DNA from 2 places in the Pseudomonas sp. WT-JTC genome. Region 2 is predicted to be linked to the other one. Evidence: riboswitches for the same ligand, from Rfam matches in the RefSeq annotation. Region 2 holds a riboswitch; the other holds the start of a gene.

Region 1 (14,716 bases), 1.1 Mb from region 2:
TCCAGACCATCGTCCGTCTCCGGCAAACGGGCCCAGGCCCGCAGCGGAATATCCGGCACCGGGAACGGCCAGGGTGCCAGCCCCGTGGACAGGTCCAGCCAGTCAGCTTCATCGATGCCGTACTCGAGCGCTGCCTTGCGCAGCCGCCCACCGTGCTCAAGCATAAAACTCAGCCCCCATGCAGAGAATCAGCAGCCATAACCATACCCCGCGCTGGACCAATTGCCAGCCCCGGTCAATGGAGTCGGCATCCGCCGGCACGCCTTCGCCCAACTGCGGACGCTGATGCAGTTCGCCGTGATAAATCGCCGCCCCGCCCAGTTCGACACCCAGCGCACCCGCACCCGCCGCCATCACCGGGCCGGCGTTCGGGCTGTCCCAGGTCGGGCCCTGGGTGCGCCAGCATTTCAACGCCAGCCGGGTTTTGCCCAGCAGCGCGTAAGTCAGTGCCACCAGACGCGCAGGAATGTAATTGAGCACGTCGTCGATCTTCGCCGCCGCCCAGCCGAACCGCTCGAAGCGCTCATTGCGATAGCCCCACATCGCATCCAGCGTATTGCTCAGGCGGTAGAGCACCACGCCCGGCACACCCGCCACGGCAAACCAGAACAACGCCGCGAACACCGCATCGCTACCGTTTTCCAATACTGACTCGGTAGCGGCACGGGCAACTTCAGTTTCATCCAGTTCGCTGGTTTTACGGCTGACCAGATAGCTCACACGTTTGCGTGCTTCATCAAGATCACCACCGCGCAGGGCCTTGGCCACAGGCTCGACGTGCTCGCCGAGGCTGCGCATGCCGAGGGCGCAATAGAGCGCGAGTATCTCGACGATCCAGCCGACATAAGGCGCCCAGGAGAATGCCGTGGCCAGCAGCGTCAGCGGCAACACGGCGATCACCCACGCAGTGACGCCATGGCTGCGCCAACCGCGACCACCACCGTTGAAACGTTGCTCGATGCGCTCGGCAAAACGGCCGAACGCCACCAGCGGATGCCAGCGTTTGGGCTCACCCAGCAGCGCATCCAGCGCAACCGCGGCGACACTCAACAACGCCACACTCATTGACTCACTCCCCAGAAATTTTCGTACAGCAATTCATGTAGCGGACGCGCCTGCGCCCAGCCTTCAAGCACCAGCATCGGCGCCGGGTAGAACTCTTTGACCGGTCCCAGACACAGCACCGCCAGCGGTTTGGCGCCCGGCGGCAGCCGCAACAGGTCCGCCAGTGCCCGGGGTTCGAACAGCGACACCCAGCCCATGCCCAGCCCTTCCGCGCGGGACGCCAGCCACAGGTTCTGGATGGCACAGGACAGTGAGGCCATGTCCATTTCCGGCAAGGTGCGGCGGCCGAAGATATGCTGCTCGCGCTCGTCCATCAGTGCGGCGACCAGTACCTCGGCGCAATCGTTGATGCCTTCCACCTTGAGCTTCATGAACTCATCGCTGCGCTCGCCGAGGGCTTCGGCGGTGCGGATGCGTTCTTCTTCCACCAGGGCCTGGATTTGCCCGCGCAAGGTGCGATCACTGATGCGGATGAAGCGCCAAGGCTGCATGAGACCGACACTGGGTGCCTGGTGTGCGGCCTCGAGCAGGCGCCGGAGCAATTCAGGCTCGACGGTGCCGCCGCTGAAGTGGCGCATGTCGCGGCGTTCGGCGATGGCGCGATAGACCGCTGCGCGTTCGGCCTCGGAAAATCCGTTATCCGTCATGGCCTCTTCGCGGGCAAGCCCGCTCCCACATTTGAAAGTGAGTGGCCTGATGAAACTCGATCCCCTGTGGGAGCGGGCTTGCTCGCGAAGGCGCCCTTTCGGTCAGGCGCAAACAGCGCGGCAATCGCCGACGGATTGGACGGAAAATAGAAATGCACATAGGAGGCAGTCATCCGCCCCTCACGATAAACCGCTTCCGCCCCTCGCCCACCGTTAGGACTCAAGCCACGGGCAATCGGTGTCAATTCAGTAGTCGTCAGCGAATGGTGGTAGGTGTGCCCGCGCAGCGAACCTTCCGGCAGTTCCACCGCTTGCAACGCCAGCGCCGCCAGACGCTTTTGCATGACCGCATCACCGGCCAGCAAGCCCACCAGTTCGGCGCGAGTGCCCTCGACATCGGTCAGCGAATCGAGCAGATACAGCATGCCGCCACACTCGGCGAGCAGTGGTTTGCCTGCCTGGTGGTGGGCGCGGATCGCATCGAGCATCGTGGTGTTCTGCGCCAGCGCAACATGGTGCAGCTCCGGGTAACCACCCGGCAGGTACAGGCTGTCGGCCTCTGGTAACGCACGGTCGCGGATCGGCGAGAAGAATGACAACTCGGCGCCCATCGCCCGCAGCAAGTCCAGGCTCGCACCGTAGGTGAATGCAAAGGCTTCATCCCGGGCAACGGCAATGCGCACACCGGCCAGCAACGGTTCGGCGGCGATGGCATCCGGTGCGGCGAACTCGACTGCCGGTGGCAGCGCGACCTCGCAGCTGCTGGCCAGGGCATCGGCGGCCGCATCGAGGCGCAGGTCGAGATCGTTCAGCTCACTGGCCTGAACCAGCCCCAGGTGCCGGCTCGGCAGTTCGATCCCGGTTTCCCGGGACAGCGCGCCGTACCAGCGCAAACCTTCAGTCAGGCTGCCTTCGAGCAGTTGCGCATGGCGCAGTGTGCCGACGCGGTTGGCCAGCACGCCGGCGAACGGCAAGTCCGGCTGATAACGCGCCAGCCCCAGGGCCAATGCGCCGAAGGTCTGGGCCATGGCGGTGCCATCGATCACACCCAGCACCGGCACACCAAAATGCCGCGCCAGATCGGCGCTCGACGGCGTACCGTCGAACAGCCCCATGACGCCTTCGATCAGAATCAGGTCGGCTTCGGCCGCGGCTTCCCACAGTAACCGGCGACTCTCCTGCTCGCCGACCATCCACATGTCCAGCTGATACACCGGCGCACCGCTGGCGCGCTCGAGAATCATCGGATCGAGAAAGTCCGGGCCGCACTTGAACACGCGGACCTTGCGCCCCTGATTGCGATGCAATCGGGCCAGCGCCGCGGTGACGGTGGTCTTGCCCTGGCCGGAAGCCGGCGCGGCAATCAGTACCGCCGGGCATTGACGAGGGCTATTCATAAAGTGCGACTCACAGCTCGACGCCTTTCTGCGCTTTGATCCCGGCCTGGAAGGCATGTTTGATCACGCCCATTTCGGTGACGGTGTCAGCCATCTCGATCATTTCCGGCTTGGCGGCACGACCGGTGACCACCACGTGCTGCATCGGTGGCCGGGACTGCAAGTCGCTGAGCACCTGATCGAGGTCGAGGTAGCCATGCTTGAGTGCGATGTTCAATTCGTCCAGCACCACCAGACCAATAGACGGATCGCGCAGCAGTTGCTGCGACACCGCCCAGGCGGCTTCGGCGGCAGCGATGTCGCGCTGACGGTCCTGGGTTTCCCAGGTAAAACCTTCACCCATCACATGAAAACGCACCTGCTCGGGAAAGCGCCGGAAAAACAGCTCTTCGCCCGTGCTGTTGCGGCCCTTGATGAACTGCACCACGCCGCATTGCATGCCATGCCCCATGGCGCGGGCGAGCATGCCAAAGGCCGAACTGCTCTTGCCTTTGCCGTTACCGGTCAGCACCAGCAACAGGCCGCATTCGTTCGGGGAATTGGCGATGCGTTCGTCGATCACGGCTTTTTTGCGCTGCATGCGCGCCAGGTGGCGTTCGTCACGATCGGGGGTATCAGTCATGGGGGAGCTCTCCGTTGAGGCAGGAATAACGGCGGGCAGGCACAGCAAAAGAAGGCAACAAGCCTGGCATCGCCCACCGTGATGCCGCTGGATGAATCAGGCCGGTCTCCGGGCTCATGAGTGGCCGCGGGGCCGGACTGTGCGCCTTCCCGCATCGAATCGACACAGTGGCATCACACACAGTTTTCACTCATTTACCGTTGCGGGGGCAGCGCCGGAATTGCAGGCCTTCGACAAACAGAAGGACTCACTCACCGGCTTCCCTGTTTCACTCTGTCGACCCAAGTCACAGAGCACCTGAAACAAGCCGCGAAGGTTAGAGGGTTGGGGGTGGAGCGTCAATTAAAGCCGGGCGGCCACCTGCCGAATAACTGTCGTCAATCAATAATCTGACGTCAATCTTGTGCCACGCTCGCAGCAGTGATATCAAAGAGCCACAACCCCACAACACAATAACAAGGGTGAGCCCATGCAAGGCATGATCATCAGCAATCCAAAGCTGGAATTCCTGCGTCCGGTGCTCGAGCGCTGGTTCGAATGCATCGACCGCTATAACGCCGTCCGTGGCGATGGCGACACACCGTACTGGCATGACGAAAAAGCCAATCTCGGACTGCTCTCTGCCGCGGCCTGGATGGCCGAGATGGTCACGCTGCAACAGACCCCCACCCGCAAACAGACCGAAGAAGGCGACCGCAACGGCCGTGCCGACCTGTTCCTCGCCTCGCCCGAAACCCGCGCCTACATCCAGGTCAGCCAGCGCTGGCCACGGGTCAACAGCCTCAACCTGACCCAGGCCTTGGTCGACATCGCCAGCGATGCGAAGCGAGTGAGCCATGCCAGCGACCTGAAACTCGGCTGCCTGTTCGTCGCCCCGCAAAAAGCCCAGCAAGGCGCAACGCCGGAAGAACTCCAGGACATGGTCGACGACCTGCAAAAGGAACACACCTGCGCCGTCGCCTGGTATTTCCCTTATGCCTACCGCAAATTGCGCAACGAAGCTGGCAACTATCACCCCGGCATTGCGGTGCTGTTCAAGGAAACACGCGGCTAAGGGTTGAACCATCGGTCGATAACGCTTCTCTATGATTAGAACAAGGCATTCATAGGGAAGACCAGCATGCGCACGCCCTCGCTCGTTCTCGTTATCGCGCTCTCAGGAGGGCTCGCCGCTTGCAGCGAGACCTCCCGCCTGCAAGTCTCCGATGGCACCGGCCCTTCGCCCCGACTGCCGGAACCGAACAAAACCCTGATCCCGACCGTGAACATCGCACCGGCCATCGGCTGGCCACAGGGTGCGAAACCCGTCGCAGCAACGGGCACTCAAGTGGCCGCTTTTGCCGAAGACCTGGATCACCCGCGCTGGCTTTATGTGCTGCCCAATGGCGATGTGCTCGTGGCGGAAACCAGCGCACCAGCGAAACCCGAAGACGGCAAAGGCGTTCGCGGCTGGGTGATGAAGAAAGTCATGGGGCGTGCCGGGGCTCGCGTGCCCAGCGCGAACCGCATCACTTTGCTGCGCGACAAGGATCACGATGGCGTTGCGGAAACCCGCACGGTGTTTGTGCAAAACCTCAATTCGCCCTTCGGCATGACGCTGGTCGGCAATGACCTGTACGTGGCCGATACCGATCGCCTTCTGCGCTTTCACTATGAAAGTGGCGATACGCAGATCCAGTCACCACCGATCAAGGTAATTGACCTGCCAGGCGGCCCGCTTAACCACCACTGGACCAAAAACGTCATCGCCAGCAAGGACGGCAGCAAGCTCTACGTCACTGTGGGCTCCAACAGCAACGTTGCGGAAAACGGCATGGACAAGGAAGAAGGTCGTGCAGCGATCTGGGAAGTGGATCGCGCCACCGGCCAGCACCGGATCTTTGCCTCAGGTCTGCGCAACCCCAACGGCATGGCCTGGGAACCGCGCAGTGGTGCGTTGTGGACAGCGGTCAACGAACGGGATGAAATCGGCAGTGATCTGGTACCGGACTACATCACCTCGGTTAAAGACGGTGCATTCTATGGCTGGCCGTTCAGTTACTACGGCCAGCATGTCGATATTCGCGTCGAGCCGCAAAACCCGGACCTGGTGGCCAAGGCTATCACCCCGGACTACGCCGTCGGCCCACACACGGCGTCACTGGGCCTGGCGTTTGCCGAAGGCAACAAGTTGCCGGCGCAATTCAGGGAAGGCGCCTTCATCGGCCAGCACGGCTCCTGGAACCGCAAGCCCCACAGCGGCTACAAAGTGATTTTCGTGCCCTTCCGCGCTGGCAAGCCAGTCGGAAACCCGGTTGAAGTGCTCAGCGGGTTTCTCAACGACAAGGAAGAAGCCATGGGCCGGCCGGTGGGCGTGGTGATCGACCGGCAGGGTGACCTGTTGGTGGCCGATGATGTGGGGAACAAGGTATGGCGAGTGTCGGCAGCAAAGTAAGTCACTGAACCTGTGGGAGCGGGCTTGCTCGCGAATGCGGTGTATCAGCCAACACATCAGTCGACTGACAGCCTGTATTCGCGAGCAAGCCCGTTCCCACGGGGTTCAGCGTTTGCGGCAAAGGGTCAAACCATCCCCCAACGGCAACAACGACAGATCCACCCGCGCATCATCCTTCAACGCCCGGTTCAGCGCCTGGATCGCCCGGGTGTCCGCGCTCTCTGGATTGGTCTCAAGCACGCGCCCGCTCCACAGGGTGTTATCGAACACCGCCAGCCCGCCAACCCGCAGCAATCGCAGGGCGTGTTCCAGATAACCCGGATAGTTGGCCTTGTCGGCATCGATGAAAATCAGATCGAACTGGCCTGGGTGGTCCAGCTTGCCGAGGGTTTCCAGGGCAGGCGCCAGACGCAGATCGATGCGTCCGGCCAGCCCGGCTTCCTGCCAATAGCGCAGGGCCGTGGCGTTGTAGTCGCCGGGGATATCACAGCAAATCAGCGAACCGTCAGCGGGCAATGCCGCCGCCATGCACAGCGCGCTGTAACCGGTAAAGGTGCCGACTTCGAGCAAGCGCCTGGCCCCCGTCAGTTTCACCAGCAAAGCGAGAAACTGCCCTTGCTCCGGCGCCACCTGCCAGCGAGCCATGGGCAGCGCCTGGGTTTCATCGCGCAGGCGCTTGAGCAGCGGGGTTTCCCGCAGCGAGACGTCGAGCAGGTACTGATACAGCGAATCGTCGAGATTGAGGGTGCGAGCAGTCATGACAACCAGCTCCGGAAGTTACGGGTTGCGCGCCAGATGTTCAGGCTGCAGAACACGCTTGGCGCTCAGATAAGCCTTTTGCCAATACGTCTTGGACAGGCTGTCGAGCTTCACGGTGCCACCGGTGGCCGGCGCGTGGACAAAGCGCCCTTCCCCCACGTAGATGCCGGCATGACTGACCTGGGAACCGCCATTGGTGGCGAAGAAAATCAGGTCACCGGTTTGCAGGCCTTCCTTGCCCACACTCGCCGCTTGCATGGAGATCATCTCGCGAGTGGTGCGCGGCAAGGAAATGCCGGCGACATCGCGGTAAACGTAAGCGATCAGGCCGCTGCAATCAAATCCGGAATCCGGCGTATTGCCACCCCAGCGATAAGGCGTGCCCACCAGACCGAGCGCGCGAAACAGCACGTCTTCCGCCTCGGGCGAAAACGCTTGTGAAGAGCCAAATACGATGGGGGCACGAACCACCGGCGCTGGTGGCGGTGTACGGCTGGCACAAGCGCTGAGCAGCGCTGCGAAGAACATGATTGCGAGGCGGGCCGACGTCGTCATAAGCAGAGCATCCTGATCTGGCTGCGGCTTTTTCTGCCGGGAGTGCAGAAAAGAAAACCGCCTGCGCGGGACGCAGGCGGTTTGCCATCATTCATACATCAGGATTCTAGCGGTTATATGGCAAACTTCAAGTAAGACTTTAAGTTTGCCTTACAAACTGTGCGCTTATTTGCGGGCAGTGACGATTGGCGACGCATTAGGCGCCATTGCCAGGGCGCGCTTGGCTTCGATGAAGGTCTTGCTCCAGTAGCTGTCACCCAGGCTATCGATCCGCACGCCACCGCTGCGGCGGCTGCTGGAATGGATGAACTGGTTGTCACCCAGGTAGATCCCGGCGTGACTGACGCGACCGCGACGGCCGTTGGTTGCGAAGAACAACAGGTCGCCCGGCTCAAGCTTGCTGCGCGAGACCAGTGGAGCGTCCACGTTGATCATTTCGCGGGTGGAGCGCGGCAGGTTCATGCCCGCTTCTTCGCGGAACAGGTAACCGATGAAACCACTGCAATCGAAGCCGGCTTCAGAGGTACCGCCGAAACGGTAACGGGTACCGATCAGGGACATGCCACGTTCGAGGATGCTGTCGGCCAGTACCGGAAGCTGGTAGGACTTGCCACCGGCGAAGTCTGCGAGCTCTTTTTCGGTAGCCAGCTCTTCCTGGAAAAGAGAGGAGGACTGGGCAGTAACGGAGTTTTGAACCTGTTGTTGCGGCACTTGCTGGGACACCGGAGTGTGGGCAGCGCAACCGAACAGCAGGGTAACGAGTGCGAGAGGCACGAGGGGTGCGAAGCGATTGAGCATGGGCACGACCGTGGCTGAAAGTTGTAAAGAAGCCGAGACTATGCCCGCTATCAACCTCATTTGCAAATTCAATCGATCTTTTTGTGACTTATCCGTTTCTCGTTTACATCTAAGCGCTTAAGCCCATTTAAAACTCACACGCAGCCTGCCACCGTGCAGGAAAGCGGGTTTTCTGACGCCTGAAATATGCCAAAACCCGCCAAAGCCCCGGTTTCAGCGGGTTTACCAGCCGAGGGTTTCTTTCAAAAACGGGATGGTCAGCTTGCGCTGAGCCTGGAGGGAGGCCTGATCGAGACGCTCCAGCAGCTCGAAAAGCGCACTCATGCTGCGGGTACCGCGAGTCAGGATGAAATGCCCGACTTCATCGGTCAGATGCAGCCCGCGACGGGATGCGCGCAATTGCAAGGCACGCAATTTGTCCTCATCGGACAGCGGGCGCATCTGGAAGATCAAGGCCAGGGTCAGGCGGGATTTGAGATCTGCCAGCTTCACCGGCAACTCGCGCGGGGAGGTCGACGCGGCAATCAGCAAGCGTCGGCCGCTGTCGCGCAAGCGATTGAACAGATGGAACAGCGCCTCTTCCCAGTCCGCCTTGCCGGCAACCGCCTGCAGGTCATCGAGACAGACCAGTTCGTACTGTTCAAGGTTGTCGAGAATTTCAATGCCGCGATCGAGCAGTTCGGCCAGCGGCAGATACACCGCGGGTTCCCCCAATTGCTCGAAGCGCAGGCAGGCGGCCTGCAACAGGTGCGTACGCCCTACCCCATCCTTGCCCCAAAGGTAGATCAGGCTTTCGGTCCAGCCGGCGTCGGCTTCGCATAGCCGCTCGACATAGCCGAGTGCAGCGGCATTGGCGCCTGGGTAGTAATTGATAAAGGTGGCGTCGTCACGCAGACGCACACCTAGGGGCAGCTGAATCGGTTTCATGCTGACTGAACAGTTCCAAAGGAACCGTTAGTGGCCTCTGTGTAAAGTTTGCGAAGTTTATACCCGTGAAGCGGACCGCACAATGCGACAGACCACAAGCAAAATCAAAGGTTTGCGTTAACGCCCCGGTTTGGTGACAGATTCTTTGGCGGTGCATGTGACAGTCGCACGATGCAAGCAGGCCGACCCGGCACCAACCCGGGCAGCCCGCCATCGCCCGTCGACAACCCTTACAGCTCCGGTTCGTCGACGCCCGAGTAGATCTCAGAATCCTTATACAAATCATGCACATGACGCACCAGCACCATGATCACTGCGGCGACCGGCAATGCCAGCAGCACACCGGTAAAGCCAAACAGCTCGCCACCGGCCAGGATCGAGAAAATCACCGCCACCGGGTGCAGACCGATCCGGTCACCGACCAGCAACGGCGTCAGCACCATACCCTCCAGTGCCTGGCCGACCATGAACACCGCGACGATGCCAAGCATCGGGTATAGATCACCACCGAACTGGAACAACCCCGCAATCAGCGCCGCGCCAATGCCAATGATAAACCCCATGTACGGCACGATCGCCGCCAGACCGGCAATCAGGCCAATCAACAAACCCAGTTCCAGCCCGACCAGCATCAGGCCTGCTGCGTAGATCACCCCCAAGGCCACCATCACCAGCAACTGTCCGCGAACGAACGCTCCGAGCACTTCATGGCATTCACCCGCCAGCGACACCGCGCGCTCTTCACGCTCACGGGGCAGCAGGCTGCGGATCTTGGCCATCATCAGGTCCCAATCGCGCAACAAGTAGAAGCTCACCACCGGAATCAGCACCAGATTCGCCAGCCAGCCAATCAACGCCAGCCCCGAGGCAGTGGCATGACTCAGCACCACGCCGACAACATCGGTGGTCTGGCTCATATGCTCGCTGATGGCTGCCTTCAGCTTGTCGAACTTCCAGAAACCGTCCGACAGGCCGAACTTCGATTGCGCCCAAGGCAACGCAGTGTGCTGTATCCAGTCGAGCATCTGCGGGGCCAGTTCATACAAACGAAACAACTGCCTGGCGAGCAGCGGTACCAACACCAACAGCAACGCGGTGAAGATCAATGTAAACAGGGTAAACACCGCCACTACACCCCAGGTTCGGGACAGGCCCGCCCTCTCCAGTCGATCCACCAGCGGATCGAACAGGTAGGCCAACAGCAGTGCCACCAGGAACGGCGTCAGGATCGGGTGCAACAACCAGACAAACGCGCAAAGCAGGACCACCCCACCGAGCCAGAACCAACGCCGCGTATCGGCCATGAACCACTCCATTGCTTCTATATAAAGAAAGAAAAACTACCAGCGAAAACGCAGTTGCGGTGTCGGGGCCGGCGCTGGGGCAGGCACCGCACCACCGGCGACAGGCTGAACCGGCACTGCCGGAGTCGGGGCCTGCCCCGCCGGCGCCTCTTGCAGCCTCGCCAGCGACAGCTGTGCACGCAGTTGATCGGCGCTGCCATTGACCAGGTACACGATCCGGTCGCCCTCGACGCTTTGAACGCGCCCGCCAAATGGCTCCAGCAAGCGCCCAAGGGATGCGTAGTGCTCGAGATTCATGCCTTGCACTTCCAGCAATTGCGTGCTCGAAGCACCAGGTCTGGCGACAAACCGCGGCGCCAGGCGCTCGTTGACCGCCAGCATCACCGCATCGGCCACCGCGGCCTGATCGGCACCCTGCACGGTGCCGGCCTCTTTCTGATCGCCCAGCCACAGACGCCACTTGGCTTGCCACTGTCCGCCCTCTTCCTGGGCGTGTACCGCGAGCAAGGCATCGGCGTTGTAGCGTTCCGAGGCCGCATGCAAAGGCGCGGGATCCGCACCTTCCAGATTCGGCGCGGTCGCGACGATCTGCTCATTCAAATCCGCCAATGGCAGGCGCAGCGGCAAGCCTCGGTGCTGTGCAGCCCGACGCAGCGGTGCCGCGCTGGCCTGACCGTCGCCGACCAGACTTGAGCCCTCGGCGGAATCATTCAACCACCAGCCAAGGATCGACGGCCGACTGGCCCCCCACACGCCCAGTCCGGCGCGGCGCAGGGCCTGCTCGGTGGTGCCCGGGTCGAAATCGACTTTCAGGACTTCCGGCGGCCCGGCATCAAAGCCGTATTGGCTGATGATCTGTTGCGGGTCCTTGCGAATCGCTGCCAGCCCCGGACTCTGGGCGGCCTTGGGGTCGCCGGTCAGGCGCAACACCAAGGTGTCCAACGCTCGTTGAGTGGCCTGGTCGCGCTCCTCGGGCGACTGGCCATTCACCGGCTCGCGTACCTGGTAAAGGCCTTTGACGGTTTCGGCATGACCGACCAGGCTGACCAATGACAAACAACCTGCAAACAAGAAATTACAAAAACGCATGGGAGATTCCTGACGACAAGAGCGGCTGGAACAGACCGCATGAAGACGATCGAGCAAGGCTGTGACCATCGCCCGATACAAAACATTCACACGTCCGGGGTATGTTTTCGCACTGTCATAACGATAGACGGTTAATCTCGATACCTTATACAGCCATGCAGGATGCCATCGACAGCGCGCATCAACGGTTTTTTTTGAACGGATATGGCCCTGCTGTCGGCCTGAGGATGGCCGCTGCGGCTCAAGCCTGATAAAATCGCGCGCCTTCGCAGACCGGCAACAGCCGGGCACCCTGAAATTCGCGTATGGCCCTCGCCTTCGCCTGTTTGAGCGGTCCCGATGGACTCGGTCGTTACCCAGAAATCCCCCCCTAAAGGCCTGGATCATGAGCAAGCAACCCTCCCTGAGCTACAAGGACGCCGGTGTAGACATCGACGCCGGTGAAGCATTGGTCGAACGCATCAAGAGCGTCGCCAAGCGCACTGCGCGCCCGGAAGTCATGGGCGGCCTGGGCGGTTTCGGCGCCCTCTGCGAAATCCCGGCCGGCTACAAGCAGCCTGTGCTGGTTTCCGGTACTGACGGCGTCGGCACCAAGCTGCGTCTGGCACTGAATCTGAACAAACACGACAGCATCGGCATCGACCTGGTTGCCATGTGCGTCAACGACCTGGTGGTGTGCGGCGCCGAGCCGCTGTTCTTCCTCGACTACTACGCTACCGGCAAACTCAACGTCGACACCGCTGCCCAGGTTGTAACCGGCATCGGCGCTGGCTGCGAACTGTCGGGTTGCTCGCTGGTTGGCGGCGAAACCGCTGAAATGCCGGGCATGTACGAAGGCGAAGACTACGACCTGGCCGGTTTCTGCGTCGGCGTCGTGGAAAAATCCGAAATCATCGACGGCTCCAAGGTTGCCGCCGGCGATGCCCTGCTCGCCCTGCCGTCTTCCGGCCCGCACTCCAACGGCTACTCGCTGATCCGCAAGATCATCGAAGTGTCCGGCGCCGACATCGAAAACACCCAGCTCGACGGCAAGCCGCTGACCGACCTGCTGATGGCTCCGACCCGCATCTATGTGAAGCCGCTGCTCAAGCTGATCAAGGAAACCGGCGCCGTCAAAGCCATGGCCCACATCACCGGTGGCGGCCTGCTGGACAACATCCCGCGCGTGCTGCCAAAAGGCGCACAAGCCGTGGTTGACGTAGCAAGCTGGAACCGCCCGGCCGTGTTCGACTGGCTGCAAGAGAAAGGCAACGTTGACGAGAACGAGATGCACCGCGTGCTGAACTGCGGCGTGGGCATGGTCATCTGCGTGGCTCAAGAGCACGTTGAAGCAGCCCTGAACGTTCTGCGCGAAGCGGGCGAGCAGCCTTGGGTCATCGGCCAGATCTCCACCGCCGCCGAAGGCGCGGCTCAGGTTGAACTAAAGAACCTCAAGGCTCACTGATGCCTAAGACCTGTGATGTCGTGGTGCTGTTGTCCGGCACCGGCAGTAACTTGCAGGCCCTGATCGACAGCACGCGGACCGGCGACAGCCCGGTCCGCATCGCTGCGGTGATTTCCAACCGCGCCGACGCCTACGGCCTGCAACGCGCCAGGGACGCGGGTATCGACACCCGCACCCTGGATCACAAGGCTTTCGAAGGTCGCGAGGCCTTCGATGCCGCACTGATCGAACTGATCGACGCCTTCAATCCCGAACTCGTGGTACTGGCCGGATTCATGCGCATTCTCAGCGCGGGTTTCGTACGCCACTATCAGGGTCGCCTGCTCAATATCCATCCCTCGCTGCTACCCAAATACAAAGGGTTACACACTCATCAGCGCGCGCTGGAGGCTGGCGACGCCGAGCATGGCTGCTCCGTGCACTTCGTCACCGAGGAACTCGATGGCGGACCACTGGTCGTACAGGCTGTAATACCGGTAGAGTTACAGGATTCGCCGCAGAGTCTGGCGCAGCGGGTCCATGTTCAGGAACACCTGATCTACCCGATGGCCGTACGCTGGTTTGCCGAAGGCCGTCTAGCCCTCGGCGAGCAAGGTGCTTTACTGGATGGACAGTTACTCGCGGCCAGCGGCCACTTGATTCGAAACTAGGAGATTTTATGCGTCGCGCCCTGCTCTTCGCTTGCGCTCTGCTCGCCTTGCCCTTCGCCCAGGCGGCAGACCTTCAACCCTTCTCCGCCAGCTACACCGCCGACTGGAAACAGCTGCCCATGAGCGGCACTGCCGAACGCAGCCTGGAAAAAACCAGCGACGGCAAATGGAAACTGAGTTTCAAGGCGTCGATGATGATCGCCAGCCTGACCGAAGAAAGCACCCTGACCCTGGACAAGGACACCCTGCTGCCGCAGTCGTACCACTTCGAACGTGGTGGTCTGGGCAAGGCGAAAAAGGCTGATCTGGACTTCGACTGGAACGCCAAGATGGTCACCGGCACCGATCGTGGCGATCCGGTCAAGGTTCCACTGAACCGCGGCATGGTCGACAAGTCGACCTATCAACTGGCACTGCAGCACGACGTGGCCGCCGGCAAAAAGACCATGAGCTATCAGGTGGTCGATGGCGGTGAAGTCGACACCTATGATTTCCGCGTGCTCGGCACGGAAAAAGTCGACACCAAGGCCGGTCAGATCGAAGCGATCAAGGTTGAGCGCGTGCGCGACCCGACACAAAGCAAACGCATCACCGTGATGTGGTTCGCCAAGGACTGGGATTACCTGCTGGTCCGCCTGCAACAGGTCGAAACCGACGGCAAGGAGTACAACATCATGCTCCTGGACGGCACGGTCAACGGCAAGGCTGTCAAAGGCAGCTGATCCGGACCGATATGTAGGAGCGAGCTTGCTCGCGATGGACTCAAGAGCGCTGTGTTTAGTCAGTAAACACGCGCCATCGTTAACGACCATCGCGAGCAAGCTCGCTCCTACAGAATCCTTGACTGAACAGTATTACGCTCGCCTGTCATTCAGACCGAAAACCGCGCCACCAGCGTATTCAGGTCTACCGCCAACCGCGACAATTCCTGACTCGCCGCGCTGGTCTGGTTCGCTCCGGCCGAGCTCTGTTGCGCCAGGTCACGGATATTCATCAAGTTGCGGTCCACCTCCCGCGCCACCGCC
Region 2 (14,716 bases):
GGGCGGCGCGCGTGCCCGTTGAACAATTTCGAGGCTTTGTCAGAGGATTCTCCGAACTTGAAAATCTCGACCTCAGTGGCAATGGTTTGACCGATGTACCGGTTGCAGCAGAGGACCTTGCGAAGTTGATCCGTCTGGATCTCTCCGGCAACCGGATAGTCGTCGGCCCGGCAGTTCAGCAAGCGTTCGAGGGTATGGGCGCTCTGGAATCCCTGGACTTGAGCGGCAACCCGCTGGACTCACTGGATGTAAGTGCAATGACTTCGCTCAAGGCCCTGAATCTGCGAGCGACGCAGCTGCATGAGTGGCCCGTTGGGGCACAGGATCTGCCGCAGCTGATCTGGATGGATTTGCGTGACAGCAAGGTTTCCTCGCTGCCGGCAACACTGCCGGATGAGGTGCTGCTGAAAATCGATTTGACCGGCACGCCGTTGAACCCGCAAGCCGTGACGGCTCTGAAAGGCGCCTGGCAGCGGATCGAATCCGCCGAAGGGCTGGAGGCCGGTTCATTGGAGAGATTCTCCCGGGAACAAGTGCCGCCGACCTTCCCGCCGAAGGAGAGCAGCTATTCGATCAGTCGTCATTTGTTGCCTCTGCCGCCTGTCCCAATGGGCGAGGGCAGCGTGCATTTCGCCAGGCGCCTGCAACGGTTGAAACCGACTCTGGCCGATGATGATGCCTTGCGAGTGATCGAACAGATGCGCGAGAACGGGGCAACCGACGTGCAGATCGGCGAGCGGTTTGACGGATGGGACCAGACGTTCGAAGCACTGACGCGCCGGGTGAATGGATGGCTGTTTACGCGGGAGTCACACGGTGATGGCTGGATAGTGTCGTCCGAAAGCCGCCAGGCGGCTGCCTTGCGAATCATGGAATGCTGGCGCGAAGGGCTGACCGACACTGGTGCAGTGACAGGTTCGAAGCTGAATTTCAATGGTCTGCAACTGGGTGATCTGCCTGAGCTGCCGGCAGAATTTTCTCATGTGGATACCTTGAACCTGACCGGAGTAAGGCTTACCGCACAAGGCTCCAATGGCTTCTTCAGAGCCTTTGCAAAAGTGAAAACACTGGAGCTTAACGGCAATAAACTGCAGTACTTGCCTGAGCCGATCCAGTCCATGAGTCAGCTTGAACGGCTGGAACTTTCTACTAACCGGTTGAGCGACACCGAGCACCTTTATACCTCGTTGAGCCGCCTGGAGCGTTTGCAATGGCTGGATCTGGGTTACAACGATCTGGAGACTTTCGATGTCAGTCATTTTGAGCGACTCGAGACACTCGATCTGCGTCGCAACGATCTGACCGCCTTCCCGGAGGGTGTGCTGCAAGCCCGCCATCTCAGAATCTTGAACCTGAGTGGTAACGACATCACAACGATTGCGCCAGAGGCCCTGGATAACAGTCACGAAGCTTTGATGGCCGGTACCGACCTGAGTGACAACCACAACCTGTCGCATGAGAGTCTTGAACTCCTGCGCGAATACCGCGAAACCGGCAGGCGCGACTCTGTGCTGGGGATCTCGCGCCCAGAACTTGACGATATGATGGCTGAACCCAGCGATGACAGCGAAAGTGAGAGCGCCGAATCAGATGAAGATCTCTCCGATATGGCGCTTGATTCTGCACAAGAAGCAGCGTGGCTGACCGATGCCTCCCCCGAAGAATCGGGCAGAAAAACGCGAATCTGGAACCAGCTCGCCGCGGAGCCGGACAATGCTGCGTTCTTCCATTTACTGTCGCGCTTGCAGGATACGCAGGAGTTCAGGGTGGCCAAAGCGGACCTGACCCGACGGGTGTGGACGGTGCTGGAGGCCGCCGCCAGCAACAGTGAGCTGCGGGAAGTCCTGTTCGCCAGCTCCAGTACCCATGGCACCTGTGTCGATGGTCGAATCCTGACTTTCAGTGGCCTGGAGAGCAAAGTGTTCACCCACAATGCCTTGCTGGATATTCCGGTCGGGCGTCCGGCGGCCAAAGGTGTAGCGCTGTTGAAATTGTCCAGACAACTGTTCCGGTTGGACAAGGTCGACGATCTGGCGACCAAAGCTGCCACCCATGGCGGTCAGGATCAGGCAGAGGTGCGCCTGGGCTATCGAATCGGTTTGACGGGAGGGTGGGACGATGGTCTTGAGTTGCCCGGTCAGCCCAGGCACATGACGTATGCCTCGGGTGTAACACCCCAACAACTGGCTGATGCGCGTATGCAAGTCAGCCATGCCGAACAGAGTGATGTTTTTTTCGAAGACCTCATCCAGCGCGATTACTGGGTGGACTACCTCAAGGAAAAATACCCGCAAGAGTTCAGGCAACTCGACGAGGCGGACGTTTCCGAGGAGGTGGATGACGCCGACGAAGCGGCATTGATGAATCAGTTATTCGAACTTGCAGCCGCACGCAACAGCAAGATGATCGAGCTGTCTCGCAAGGAAGTCGAGGAAATGGGCCTGTCTGCCAGCGGGGCAGGGCAGTCGGGCACATCGGGGGATCTGCCGCGGGCGTGAAACATCACGGTTGGTAACCCCCGGCGCCGGTCTTCCCGGCGCCGGGGTTGTTTCCTGTCAGGTTCTCAGTTGTCGTAACCCAGGTTCGGCGCCAGCCAGCGTTCGGTCACGCTCAACTCCTGGCCTTTACGCGAGGTGTAGCTTTGCACCTGGTCCTTGTCGATCTTGCCCACGGCAAAGTATTGCGCCTGCGGGTGAGCGAAGTACCAGCCGCTGACTGCCGCCGCCGGGAACATGGCGTAGTGCTCGGTGAGGAATACACCACTGCGGCCTGCGCGCATTTCCTGGGCCTCTGGATCGAGCAGGGCAAACAACTGGGCTTTCTCGGTGTGATCCGGGCAGGCCGGGTAACCCGGTGCCGGACGGATGCCGGTGTACTGCTCCTTGATCAGCGCCTCGTTATCGAGCACTTCATCCTTGGCGTAGCCCCAGTGTTCTTTACGCACTTGCTGGTGCAGCCACTCGGCGCATGCCTCGGCCAGGCGGTCGGCCAGGGCCTTGACCATGATCGAGTTGTAATCGTCGCCAGCGTCCTGGTAAGCCTTGGCCACTTCTTCGGCGCCGATGCCGGCGGTGGTGATGAAACCACCCACGTAGTCGGTCACTTCACTGTCTTTGGGCGCGACGAAGTCGGCCAGGGAGAAGTTCGGCTTGCCGTCGGTCTTGATGATCTGCTGGCGCAGGTGATGCAGCTTGGCCATTGGCTTGCCGTCATCGCCATAGAGCTCGATGTCGTCGTCATGCACCTGATTGGCCGGCCAGAAGCCGAACACCGCGCGTGCGCTGATCAGCTTTTCATCGATCAATTTGCGCAGCATTTCCCTTGCATCGTTGTACAGCGAGGTAGCGGCTTCACCGACCACTTCGTCCTGGAGGATGCGCGGGAACTTGCCGGCCAGGTCCCAGGAGATGAAGAACGGTGTCCAGTCGATGTATTCGGCCAGGACGTCGAGGTCGATGTTGTCCAGCACCCGCGAGCCGGTGAACGTCGGTTTGACCGGCGTGTAGGACGCCCAGTCGAATTGCGGCTTCTTGGCGATGGCCGCGCCATAGCTCAGGCGTTCGGTGCGGGCACTGCGGTTGGACGTACGCTCGCGAACCTCGATGTAATCCAGGCGGGTTTTCTCGACGAAACCGGCCTTGAGCTCCTTGGACAGCAACTGCGTCGCCACGCCCACGGCGCGGGAGGCGTCGGTGACGTAGATCACCGCATCGTTGCTGTACTTCGGCTCGATCTTCACCGCCGTGTGCGCCTTGGAGGTAGTGGCGCCACCGATCATCAACGGCAGGTGGAAGTCCTGACGCTGCATTTCGCGGGCGACATGGACCATCTCATCCAGCGACGGCGTGATCAGGCCGGACAGGCCGATGATGTCGCACTTCTGTTCTTTGGCCACCTGGAGGATTTTCTCCGCCGGGACCATCACGCCGAGGTCGACGATGTCATAGCCGTTGCAGCCCAGCACCACGCCAACGATGTTCTTGCCGATGTCGTGCACGTCGCCTTTTACGGTGGCCATCAGGATCTTGCCCTTGGCCTCCGGCTTGTCGCCCTTTTCCAGTTCGATGAACGGGATCAGGTGCGCCACGGCCTGCTTCATCACGCGGGCGGACTTGACCACCTGCGGCAGGAACATTTTACCGGCGCCGAACAGGTCGCCGACGATGTTCATGCCGGCCATCAACGGGCCTTCGATCACTTCGATCGGGCGGTTGAAGGACAGGCGCGATTCTTCGGTGTCTTCAACGATGTGGGTGGTGATGCCCTTGACCAGCGCATGCTCCAGACGCTTGTTGACGTCCCAGTTGCGCCACTCTTCGGTCTCGGCTTCTTTGACGCTGCCGTCACCCTTGTACTTGTCGGCGATGGCGAGGAGGGCGTCGGTGCCTTCCGGGGTGCGGTTGAGGATCACGTCTTCGACGGCGTCGCGCAGTTCCACCGGGATCTGGTCGTAGATCTCCAGCTGGCCGGCGTTGACGATGCCCATGGTCAGCCCGGCGCGGATCGCGTACAGCAGGAACACCGAGTGGATCGCCTCGCGCACCGGGTTGTTGCCGCGGAACGAGAACGACACGTTGGACACGCCACCGGAGGTCAGCGCATACGGCAGCTCGTCACGGATGTAGGCACAGGCGTTGATGAAATCGACGGCGTAGTTGTTGTGCTCTTCGATACCGGTGGCCACGGCGAAGATGTTCGGGTCGAAGATGATGTCTTCCGGCGGGAAGTCCACTTCGTTGACCAGAATGTCGTAGGAGCGCTTGCAGATTTCTTTCTTGCGCGCTTCGGTGTCGGCCTGGCCGGCTTCGTCGAAGGCCATCACCACCACTGCGGCACCATAGCGCTTGCACAGTTTGGCATGGTGAATGAACTGCTCGACGCCTTCTTTCATGCTGATCGAGTTGACGATGCCCTTGCCCTGGATGCACTTGAGGCCGGCTTCGATCACTTCCCACTTCGAGGAGTCGATCATGATCGGTACGCGGGAGATGTCCGGTTCGCCGGCAATCAGATTGAGGAAGGTCACCATGGCCTTCTTCGAATCGAGCATCCCTTCGTCCATGTTGATGTCGATTACCTGGGCGCCGGCTTCGACCTGCTGCAGGGCGACTTCCAGGGCTTCGGTGTAGTTGTCTTCGCGGATCAGGCGGGCGAACTTGGCGGAACCGGTGATGTTGGTGCGTTCGCCAACGTTGACGAACAGCGAGCTGCGATCGATGGTGAAGGGTTCCAGGCCAGAGAGGCGGCAAGCCTTGGGAATGTCCGGAATTTCGCGCGGCGCATAACCGGCCACGGCCTTGGCGATGGCTTCGATGTGGCCCGGCGTGGTGCCGCAGCAGCCGCCGACGATGTTGAGGAAGCCGCTTTGGGCGAATTCTTCGATGACCTTGGCGGTTTCCGATGGTAGCTCGTCGTACTCACCGAATTCGTTCGGCAGGCCGGCGTTCGGGTGCGCGGAGACGTGGGTATTGGCCTTGTTCGACAGCTCTTCGAGGTACGGGCGCAATTCACGGGCGCCGAGGGCGCAGTTCAGGCCGACGGAAATCGGCTTGGCGTGGGCCACGGAGTTCCAGAACGCTTCGGTGGTCTGGCCGGACAGGGTGCGGCCCGAGGCGTCGGTGATGGTGCCGGAAATCATGATCGGCAGTTCGACGCCCAGTTCCTCGAACACGCCTTGGACGGCGAAGATCGCGGCCTTGGCGTTCAGGGTGTCGAAAATGGTTTCGATCAGGATCAGGTCGGCGCCGCCTTCGATCAGGCCCTTGGTGGACTCGGTGTAGTTTTCCACCAGCTCATCGAAGGTCACGTTGCGGTAGCCGGGGTTGTTCACGTCCGGGGACAACGAGCAGGTGCGGCTGGTCGGGCCGAGTACGCCGGCAACGAAACGCGGCTTGCCCGGGTTCTCGTGGGTTTTCGCATCGGCGACCTTGCGCGCAAGGCGAGCGCCTTCTACGTTCAACTCGTAGGCCAGTTCTTCCATGCCGTAATCGGCCATGGAAATCCGGGTGGCGTTGAAGGTGTTGGTTTCCAGAATGTCGGCGCCAGCGTCCAGGTAGGCTTTTTCAATGCCGCCAATCACGTCCGGGCGAGTCAGCACCAACAAGTCGTTGTTGCCTTTGACATCGCTCGGCCAGTCAGCAAAGCGTTTGCCACGGTAATCCTGTTCTTCGAGCTTGTAGCTCTGGATCATCGTGCCCATACCGCCATCGAGAATCAGGATGCGCTCTTTGAGGGCGTGCTTGAGAGCTTGAAGGCGAACGCTGCGATCGGACATTTGGACTACTCGGTAAGACCATGACGAAGGGCCGGGATGATAGCAAACCTGTGCGCTTTTAGAGCATGACTCGGTTTTGCATGAATATCGTTCATGTTGGCAGGGGTGACAGACCGGTAGAATCGCGGCGTTTTTCAGGATTCGGGACCAGGGACATGTCGTATCGCTTCGTCATCGGCACATTGCTGTTGTTTTTAAGCTGGGGCGCCGTGGCGCAAAGTCCGGCGATTTCCTCTGCCATTTCCTACAGCCGCGATATTCAACCGATCTTCACTGAAAAGTGCGTGGCCTGCCACGCCTGCAACGACGCCGCCTGTCAGCTCAACCTGGGCAGCGGCGAGGGCGCGGCGCGTGGCGCGACGAAAGTCCCGGTCTACGACGGGGACCGCCGCCAGGCGGTTGCACCGACCCGGCTGTTCTATGACGCCTCAGGCAAACAGGCCTGGCAGCAAAAAGGCTTCTATTCGGTACTCGATGCCCAGGGCAGCCAGGCCGCATTGATGGCGCGGATGCTGGAACTGGGCCACAAAACCCCGTTGCAACCCAACGCGAAGCTGCCGGAAGACATCGTCCTGGGCCTGAACCGGGAAAACATGTGTGCCATGCCCGCGGAGTTCGACGGCTACACCGCCAAGCATCCGAAGGAGGGCATGCCGCTGGCAGTGACCGGCCTGACCGACCAGCAGTACCAGACACTGCAACGCTGGTTGGCGGCGGGCGCGCCCATCGACCGGCAGGACCTTGCCCCCAGCGCAACGGAAGCCCGGCAAGTGGTCCAGTGGGAAAACCTGCTCAATTCGCCGGGCGCCCGGGAAAGTCTGGTGGGGCGCTGGCTGTACGAGCACTGGTTCCTCGCCCATCTCTATTTCAAGGATGGCGAGCCCGGGCATTTCTTCCAGTGGGTACGTTCGCGCACCCCGACCGGCCAGCCGATCGACCTGATCAACACCCGTCGCCCGAACGATGATCCGGGCACGCAGTTTTACTACCGCTTGTGGCCGGTGCAGGGCGTGATCGTGCACAAGACCCACATCACCTACCCCCTGAATGCGGCGAAGCTGGCGCGGGTCAAGAGCCTGTTCTACAGCGGCAACTGGCAGGTCGACGCATTGCCGGGCTATGGGCCGCAGAGCCGGGCCAACCCGTTTGCCACCTTCGAAGCGATTCCGGCCCAGGCGCGCTACCAGTTCATGCTCGATAACGCCGAGTACTTTGTGCGCACGTTTATCCGTGGGCCAGTGTGTCGTGGCCAGATCGCCACCGACGTGATCCGCGATAATTTCTGGGCGTTGTTCCAGGCACCCGAGCACGACCTCTATGTCACTGATCCGAACTATCGCGGGCAGGCTACGCCGCTGCTGGCCATGCCGGGGCAGAACGACGATGTCGGCAGCGTCCTCAGCCTGTGGCACGACTACCGCGACAAACGCAATGAATACGAAGCCTTGCGCCGGGACAGCTACGCCGACCAGCCTGCGCCGAGCTGGTCGACCCTGTGGGCCGGCAACGACAATGCGTTGCTGAGTATCTTCCGCCATTTCGACAGTGCTTCGGTGACCAAGGGCCTGATCGGCGAGGTGCCGCAAACGATGTGGCTGTTCGACTATCCGCTGCTGGAGCGCACCTACTATCAACTGGCAGTGAACTTCGATGTGTTCGGCAACGTCTCCCACCAGGCCCAGACGCGCCTGTATTTCGACTTGATCCGCAACGGTGCCGAGCAAAACTTCCTGCGCCTGATGCCCGCCGATTCCCGGGATGGCTACCTCGATGACTGGTATCAGAACAGTGGCAAATTCAAGATGTGGCTGGACTACGAGTCCATCGACGATGACAAGCCGACTGCACTGAAGCTTGATCCGCGGGATCCAAAGCGGGATTTCGCCCAACAATTGCTGGCCCGTTATGGCGATCTCAATGCCAGGCCCGACCCGATCAACCGCTGCGATGGCGCCTACTGCTCGCGGCCGAATATCGATCCGGACCTGCAAAGTGCCGAACAGGCGTTGAGCCGCCTGGCTTCGCGCCCGGCGGCGGGACTCAAAGTCATCGATCAATTGCCGGAAGCGACCCTGCTGCGGATCGAGACCCGTAGCGGCAAACGCGAGGTCTACAGCCTGCTGCGCAATCGTGCCCACAGTAACGTCGCGTTCCTGCTCGGCGAATCGCTGCGCTATCAGCCTGGGCTCGACACCCTGACGATTTTCCCGGGCGTGCTCAGCAGCTACCCGAACTTCATGTTCAACATCCCGGCCGGGCAAGTGCCGGCGTTTGTGGATGCGATGGAGAACGCCAGGGATACCGACAGCTTCGAGAAAATCGTCGAACGCTGGGGGATACGCCGCAGTCATCCGCAATTCTGGTCTTATTTCCACGATATGAGCCGCTACATCCATGAAACCGATCCGGTGGAAGAGGGCGTGCTGGACATGAACCGCTACGAGAACCTCTGAAACACCACTTGAGCCCCTGTGGGAGCGGGCTTGCTCGCGAAAGCGTTGTATCAGTCGCCATCGCGGTTGCCTGACACGACGTCTTCGCGAGCAAGCCCGCTCCCACAAGGGGAATTGTCGGAATCTTTCCCGACAAAAATACTAGGACTTTGTCCGGCGCGTTGATTGGCGTAAACTGCGCCCAAGCCTGCGAGGAGTTTCCATGACCGCTATTACCATCACTGACGCCGCCCACGATTATCTGGCTGATCTGCTCTCCAAGCAGAACACCCCGGGCATCGGCATCCGCGTCTTCATCACCCAGCCTGGCACCCAGTACGCCGAAACCTGCATTGCCTACTGCAAGCCGGGCGAAGAAAAACCCGAAGACACCGCGCTGGGGCTGAAAAGCTTCACCGCGTACATCGACCACTTCAGCGAAGCTTTCCTGGACGATGCCGTTGTCGACTACGCCACCGACCGCATGGGCGGTCAGCTGACCATCAAGGCGCCAAACGCCAAGGTACCGATGGTCAACGCCGACAGCCCGGTGAACGAGCGCATCAACTACTACCTGCAAACCGAGATCAACCCGGGGCTGGCCAGCCACGGCGGTCAGGTCAGCCTGATCGACGTGGTCGAAGACGGCATCGCCGTCCTGCAGTTCGGCGGTGGTTGCCAGGGCTGTGGCCAGGCCGACGTGACGCTGAAGGAAGGTATCGAGCGTACCTTGCTCGAGCGTATTCCCGAGCTCAAAGGCGTTCGCGACGTGACCGACCACACGCAGAAAGAAAACGCCTACTACTAAGGTGTTCGCTGCGGCATAAAAAACGGCGCCCCGTGAGCGCCGTTTTTTTATGGGTTGAACTCACTGACGCCTTCGCGAGCAAGTCGGATCGCCGCACCGCCGCTCCCACATTTGCAATGCATTCCCCTGTGGGAGCGGGCTTGCTCGCGAAGAGGGCTTATGGGCGATAGAGATGCGCATGCCCCGCGCGATACAGCGATGACTCGCTGAAGTGGTCACTGCCCAGCACCCGACCCACCAGAATCAACGCCGTACGGCGAAAGCCCTTGGCTTGAACCTTCCCGGCAATATCCTCAAGCGTCCCGACCACCCAATCCTGATCCGGCCAGCTCGCGCGGTGCACCACCGCAATCGGGCAATCGGCGCCGTAATGCGGCAGCAGTTCCTCAACGATCTTCGGCAGGTGACTGACCCCCAAATGAATCGCCATGGTTGCGCCGTGCTGCGCCAGGCTGGAGAACTCCTCTCCGGGTGGCATGGCGGTTTTGTCGGCGTAGCGCGTCAGGATCACACTCTGTGAAATATCCGGCAGTGTCAGTTCTGCGCCCAAAAGCGCTGCACAAGCGGCTGTGGCCGTCACGCCGGGTACGATTTCGAACGCAATGCCCAGCTCACGCAGATAGCGAATCTGCTCGCCAATGGCGCCATACAGGCTCGGATCGCCGGAATGCACCCGGGCAACATCCTGACCCTTGGCGTGGGCGGTCCTGATCAGGTCGATGATCTGTTCCAGGTGCAGTTCGGCGCTGTTGACCACCTGTTCGGCACAATGACCTTCCAGTACGGCGGCAGGCACCAGGGAGCCGGCATAAATGATCACCGGGCAGCTGCGAATCAGACGCTGGCCCTTGACGGTAATCAGTTCGGGGTCGCCGGGACCTGCGCCAATAAAGTAGACGGTCATCGTCGGTTCCTGTGGGGAAAAAAGGGGCTGAACAGGGCTTCAGATGAAGAATGTTCATGATCGATGGCGGGGATTATCGGGGATTTCAGGCGGCGCCGGCCAATGCCAGTGTTGCCTGGGCATATTTTTGTCGTGGAATCAGTAGTTTTGCCGGGGCCTGAGCCAGTTGTTCTGCCAGGGCCAGTGCGGCGCTTTCCGCCACGCCGTAGCAACCGGTGCGCTCAAACGCTATTTGCGATTGATGACTGAGTTGCGCCTCATAAACGGCCAGTTGTTCGCTGCTGAAGTACATCAATTCCAGGCCAAGTTGCGTCGCCAACTCGATCAGTGCCGGTTCGTCGCGTTTCTGGTCGATGCTGGCCAGGGCCTTGATTTCATGCAACGGGATTTGATGCGCCGCCAACGCCTGGTCGAGCAGCGCCCGCAACGTGCTGACAGGGCAGCCCCGCTGGCAGCCCAGGCCGACCACCAGGGTCGGCGCTGTGCTGACATCCGTCATGCGCGGTATTGGCCATCGCTTTTGCGACGGAACAACCAGGCGCTGATCAGGCCCAGGGCCAGCCAGAACGCCATGTTGGTCAGTTGCGAAGCGATTTTGAATTGTGTTTCCAGCGCCTCGGGAGCGAGCATCGAATGCACTTCCGGTTGCGGTGCGCCAATCACATGGGGAACGGCGAGGATGGCCGCGCCGAGGACTTTCATCAGCCAGTGACGGCTGAATACGATCAGGGCGATACCGACGGCGGTGGAGGCGGCGGTACCGATCCACCACAGTTGCCGTTGCGCCAGGTCGGCTGCGGCAGTGCCGGGCAATTCAGGTGGCAGGCCGAGGGTTGGCGCGAGCACGAATGTCGCATAACCGGCCAGGCCCCAGAGCGGGCCCTGGGAGGTTCTGGTCGGCGCGCGCAAGGTGTACAGGCCGGCCAGCATCAGGGCGAAACCGACAGCCACCACCAGGTTACCGCCGGTGGTAGATAGTACGCGTTGCCAGCCGTCTTCCGGCTCCCAGGCTTCGGCATCATGAGTGTGGGCAGCCATCGCACCGTCGGCATGTTCATGCATTTCAACAGCGGCCGGTTCGGCTTTTTCGTAGGTTTCGGCTTGCAGAATCAGGGGAGCGACCCAGAAACTTTGCAGCAGGGTCAGCAACAGGGCGGCCAGCAGCCCGGTGAAACCTGCTGTTTGCGCAATACGCTTGATCATATTGGCAGGTCTCAATGGCACGGGAACGCGGAGCTGTGACGGGTATCGTGGGCGGCGTTGTGCACCGCTTCGATGTGCGAGAAGCCGGCGAAATACACCAGGCACGCGCCGAGGATCGACGCGCAGACGGCGGCGGTCAGGCGTTGAGCCAGGGTAGAAGTGGTGCTGGTTGTAGTGTGGCCGGTGCTGCTGATGATCGACATGGCGTTTCCCTCTGGTCTGTCAGCGGGGAATGAGAGCGCATGCAAAAACCTGCACGGCCAGGCGCGCAGCGTTTCAAACAGCGCCCGCCCACCGCGGGTTTGTTGTTTCAGTGACCGTTCTGGTCACTTTTGTGTTGCGGGCCGGTCTCCGGGCTCACGAGGGGGCAGGCATCGCCTGATCCTGCAAGCATCACCTTCCCATGCCGTGATGGCACAGTGGATCTGATGCTTCGCTCGCTTACCGTTGCGGGGGCAGCACCGGACTGACATGGCTTAGAAGTAAAGCACATGATTCACCGGTTTCCCGTTTCACCCTGTGAAGGGCACCCGTAACAAGGTGTGTAGGAGAGCATGGGCGGGGGTTGGGCGTCAATTGGCAGGGGTTCTCAACTGGAAACCGAGTTGCGTTCTTCGCGAGCAAGCCCGCTCCCACACTTGACCCTTTTCCCCTGAAAGAACCCGATCAAATGTGGGAGCGGGCTTGCTCGCGAAGGGCACACCGCAGAAGTCACGTGAACATTGACCCGCCCCAATACCATGCGTAGCCTTGCGCTTTCGAGGTTCTTCGGCGTTTGTCGAAGCTAAGAAGGGAACGCGGTCGATGCCGCGGCTGCCCCCGCAACTGTGAACGGTGATGTTCGTTGCCACGCCACTGCAGGCTCAATCCATGAGACCGGCGGGAAGGCGCAGCGAATGCCAGGCTCAAGGCCGGCACACCGTCAGCCAGGAGACCTGCCTCGACACAGATTCTCACTTTCAACCGGGCGGGGTGATCCGGTGGCGAACTCTTCAGGCAACCGCATGCGCGTTGCCGGTTGTCGTCCCGTATGCCCGCCACCTTAGCCATAGGGCATCCGATGAAAACACTGGCCAAACTCCCTGTCACCATCGTTACCGGCTTTCTCGGCTCGGGCAAAACCACGCTGCTACGGCACATGCTCGACAACGCCCAGGGTCGCCGCATCGCGGTGATCGTCAACGAGTTCGGTGAATTGGGCATTGATGGCGAAATCCTCAAGCAGTGCTCGATCGGTTGCACCGAAGAAGAAGCCAGCGGCCGTGTCTATGAGCTGGCCAACGGCTGCCTGTGCTGCACCGTCCAGGAAGAATTCTTCCCGGTGATGCGCGAACTGGTGGCCCGTCGCGGCGATCTCGACCACATCCTCATCGAAACCTCCGGCCTGGCCCTGCCAAAGCCGCTGGTGCAAGCCTTCCAGTGGCCGGAAATCCGCAGCGCCTGCACCGTTGACGCGGTCATCACTGTGGTCGACAGCCCGGCCGTGGCCGCCGGCACCTTTGCCGCGTTCCCGGACCAGGTCGACGCCCAGCGCAAACTCGACCCGAACCTGGACCACGAATCGCCGCTGCACGAACTGTTCGCTGACCAACTGGCCAGCGCCGACCTGGTGATCCTCAACAAAACTGACCTGATCGCCCCGGCAGACCTCGCCCGCGTGCGCCTGGAAGTCGCCGAAGAGTTGCCGCCAGCGGTGAAAATCGTCGAAGCCAGCAGCGGTCGCTTGCCGCTGGACGTGCTGATCGGCCTCGGTGCCGGCTCCGAAGAACACATCGACAGCCGTCACAGCCACCACGACCATCACCACGATGGCGACGACGATCATGATGACCACGATCACGACGCCTTCGATTCGATTTCCATCGAACTGCCGCAAGCCGACGAAAGCCTGCTGATGGACGCGCTGACCCAACTGGTGGTCCAGCACGGCATCCTGCGCGTCAAAGGCTTCGCCGCCGTGCCGAACAAGCCGATGCGCCTGCTGATCCAGGGCGTGGGCACGCGTTTCGACAAGCACTTCGACCGCCAGTGGGGTGCTGAAGAAGCGCGCATCACCCGCCTGGTGCTGATCGGCCAGGAGCTCGACGCTACTGTTCTCGAAGCGCAACTGCGCGCCGCGCTCAGCGTGTAAGCCATGCACCTGCTCAGGACCCAGCCCGGCGGTTTCGTGTCGGATGACAACATCGCCGACCTTGGACAAACCCCCGCCGAGCTGGTGGTCCTGTGCAGCGGCGATTCCAGCCTGGCGCTGCTCGCCGAAGCGGCGCAGCAGTTGCCCGACGATTATCCGGGCGTGCGCCTGGCCAACCCGATGCAGGTGCAGAACCATGCCTCGGTCGATTTGTACGTCGACGAAGTGCTGCGTCACGCCAAGGTGATCCTGATTTCACTGCACGGCGGCATCGCCTATTGGCGGTATGGCATCGAGCGCCTGGTCGAGCTGTCGCAGCGCGGTGTGCAGGTCATTCTGGTACCGGGCGATGATCGCCCGGACCCGGAGCTCAGCGACCTGAGCACCGTCGGCGTCGAGGATCGCGACCGGCTCTGGCAATTTCTGCGTCAGGGTGGCATGGGTAACGCCCTGGACTTCTTCCGCTGTCTGGCCAATCGCTGGCTGGCACGTGATTACACCTGGGGCGAACCGCAAACCCTGCCACGCACAGCGATTTACCATCCGCACAAACATTCTGCCGCACTGCGCGACTGGCAGGCCGACTGGTACGCCGATCAACCCGTGGCGGCGGTGCTGTTTTACCGCTCGCATTTGCAGGCGGCGAACACCGCTTTCATTGATGTTTTTTGCCAGCGTTTGCAGGCAGCGGGGTTGAATCCGTTGCCGATCGCGCTGGCGAGCCTGAAAGAGCCCGGCTGCCTTGGCGTGGTCGAGGACTGGCTCGACGAGGCCAACGTCTCGGTGATTCTGAATACCACCGGCTTCGCCCAATCCAGCCCGGAAGCACCCCATCTGCGCCCGTTTCGCCGCAATATTCCGGTGATCCAGGCGATTTGCGCCCAGGACAACGAACCGGGTTGGCGCGCCAGTGAACAGGGGCTTGGTCCTCGCGACCTGGCGATGCACATCGCCTTGCCGGAAC

Evidence for each region. Region 2 has a riboswitch for cobalamin ahead of AC06G5_RS13290 (CbtB domain-containing protein). Riboswitches for the same ligand answer to the same signal wherever they lie in the genome.
Region 1: another riboswitch for cobalamin. It lies ahead of cobO (cob(I)yrinic acid a,c-diamide adenosyltransferase); the one in region 2 lies ahead of AC06G5_RS13290 (CbtB domain-containing protein).

What each region holds. Positions count from the first base shown of each region.
Region 1 covers NZ_CM160042.1:1,789,273-1,803,988, reverse strand. Annotated here, with positions in the region: gene cobD (threonine-phosphate decarboxylase CobD) at 1-164, opposite strand, end outside; gene cbiB (adenosylcobinamide-phosphate synthase CbiB) at 157-1,065, opposite strand; gene bluB (5,6-dimethylbenzimidazole synthase) at 1,062-1,712, opposite strand; gene AC06G5_RS08120 (cobyrinic acid a,c-diamide synthase CobB) at 1,709-3,109, opposite strand; gene cobO (cob(I)yrinic acid a,c-diamide adenosyltransferase) at 3,120-3,731, opposite strand; cobalamin riboswitch at 3,814-4,047, opposite strand; gene AC06G5_RS08110 (hypothetical protein) at 4,201-4,785, shown strand; gene AC06G5_RS08105 (PQQ-dependent sugar dehydrogenase) at 4,852-6,165, shown strand; gene AC06G5_RS08100 (O-methyltransferase) at 6,271-6,924, opposite strand; gene AC06G5_RS08095 (C40 family peptidase) at 6,943-7,479, opposite strand; gene AC06G5_RS08090 (C40 family peptidase) at 7,645-8,277, opposite strand; gene hda (DnaA regulatory inactivator Hda) at 8,500-9,204, opposite strand; gene AC06G5_RS08080 (AI-2E family transporter) at 9,435-10,508, opposite strand; gene AC06G5_RS08075 (DUF2066 domain-containing protein) at 10,545-11,597, opposite strand; gene purM (phosphoribosylformylglycinamidine cyclo-ligase) at 11,983-13,041, shown strand; gene purN (phosphoribosylglycinamide formyltransferase) at 13,041-13,691, shown strand; gene AC06G5_RS08060 (DUF3108 domain-containing protein) at 13,700-14,413, shown strand; gene AC06G5_RS08055 (methyl-accepting chemotaxis protein) at 14,563-14,716, opposite strand, start outside.
Region 2 covers NZ_CM160042.1:2,879,016-2,893,731, forward strand. Annotated here, with positions in the region: gene AC06G5_RS13255 (NEL-type E3 ubiquitin ligase domain-containing protein) at 1-2,498, shown strand, start outside; gene metH (methionine synthase) at 2,564-6,274, opposite strand; gene AC06G5_RS13265 (fatty acid cis/trans isomerase) at 6,430-8,727, shown strand; gene nfuA (Fe-S biogenesis protein NfuA) at 8,930-9,514, shown strand; gene cobM (precorrin-4 C(11)-methyltransferase) at 9,672-10,418, opposite strand; gene AC06G5_RS13280 (cobalamin biosynthesis protein) at 10,504-10,917, opposite strand; gene AC06G5_RS13285 (CbtA family protein) at 10,914-11,621, opposite strand; gene AC06G5_RS13290 (CbtB domain-containing protein) at 11,633-11,824, opposite strand; cobalamin riboswitch at 11,947-12,170, opposite strand; cobalamin riboswitch at 12,366-12,578, shown strand; gene cobW (cobalamin biosynthesis protein CobW) at 12,682-13,752, shown strand; gene cobN (cobaltochelatase subunit CobN) at 13,756-14,716, shown strand, end outside.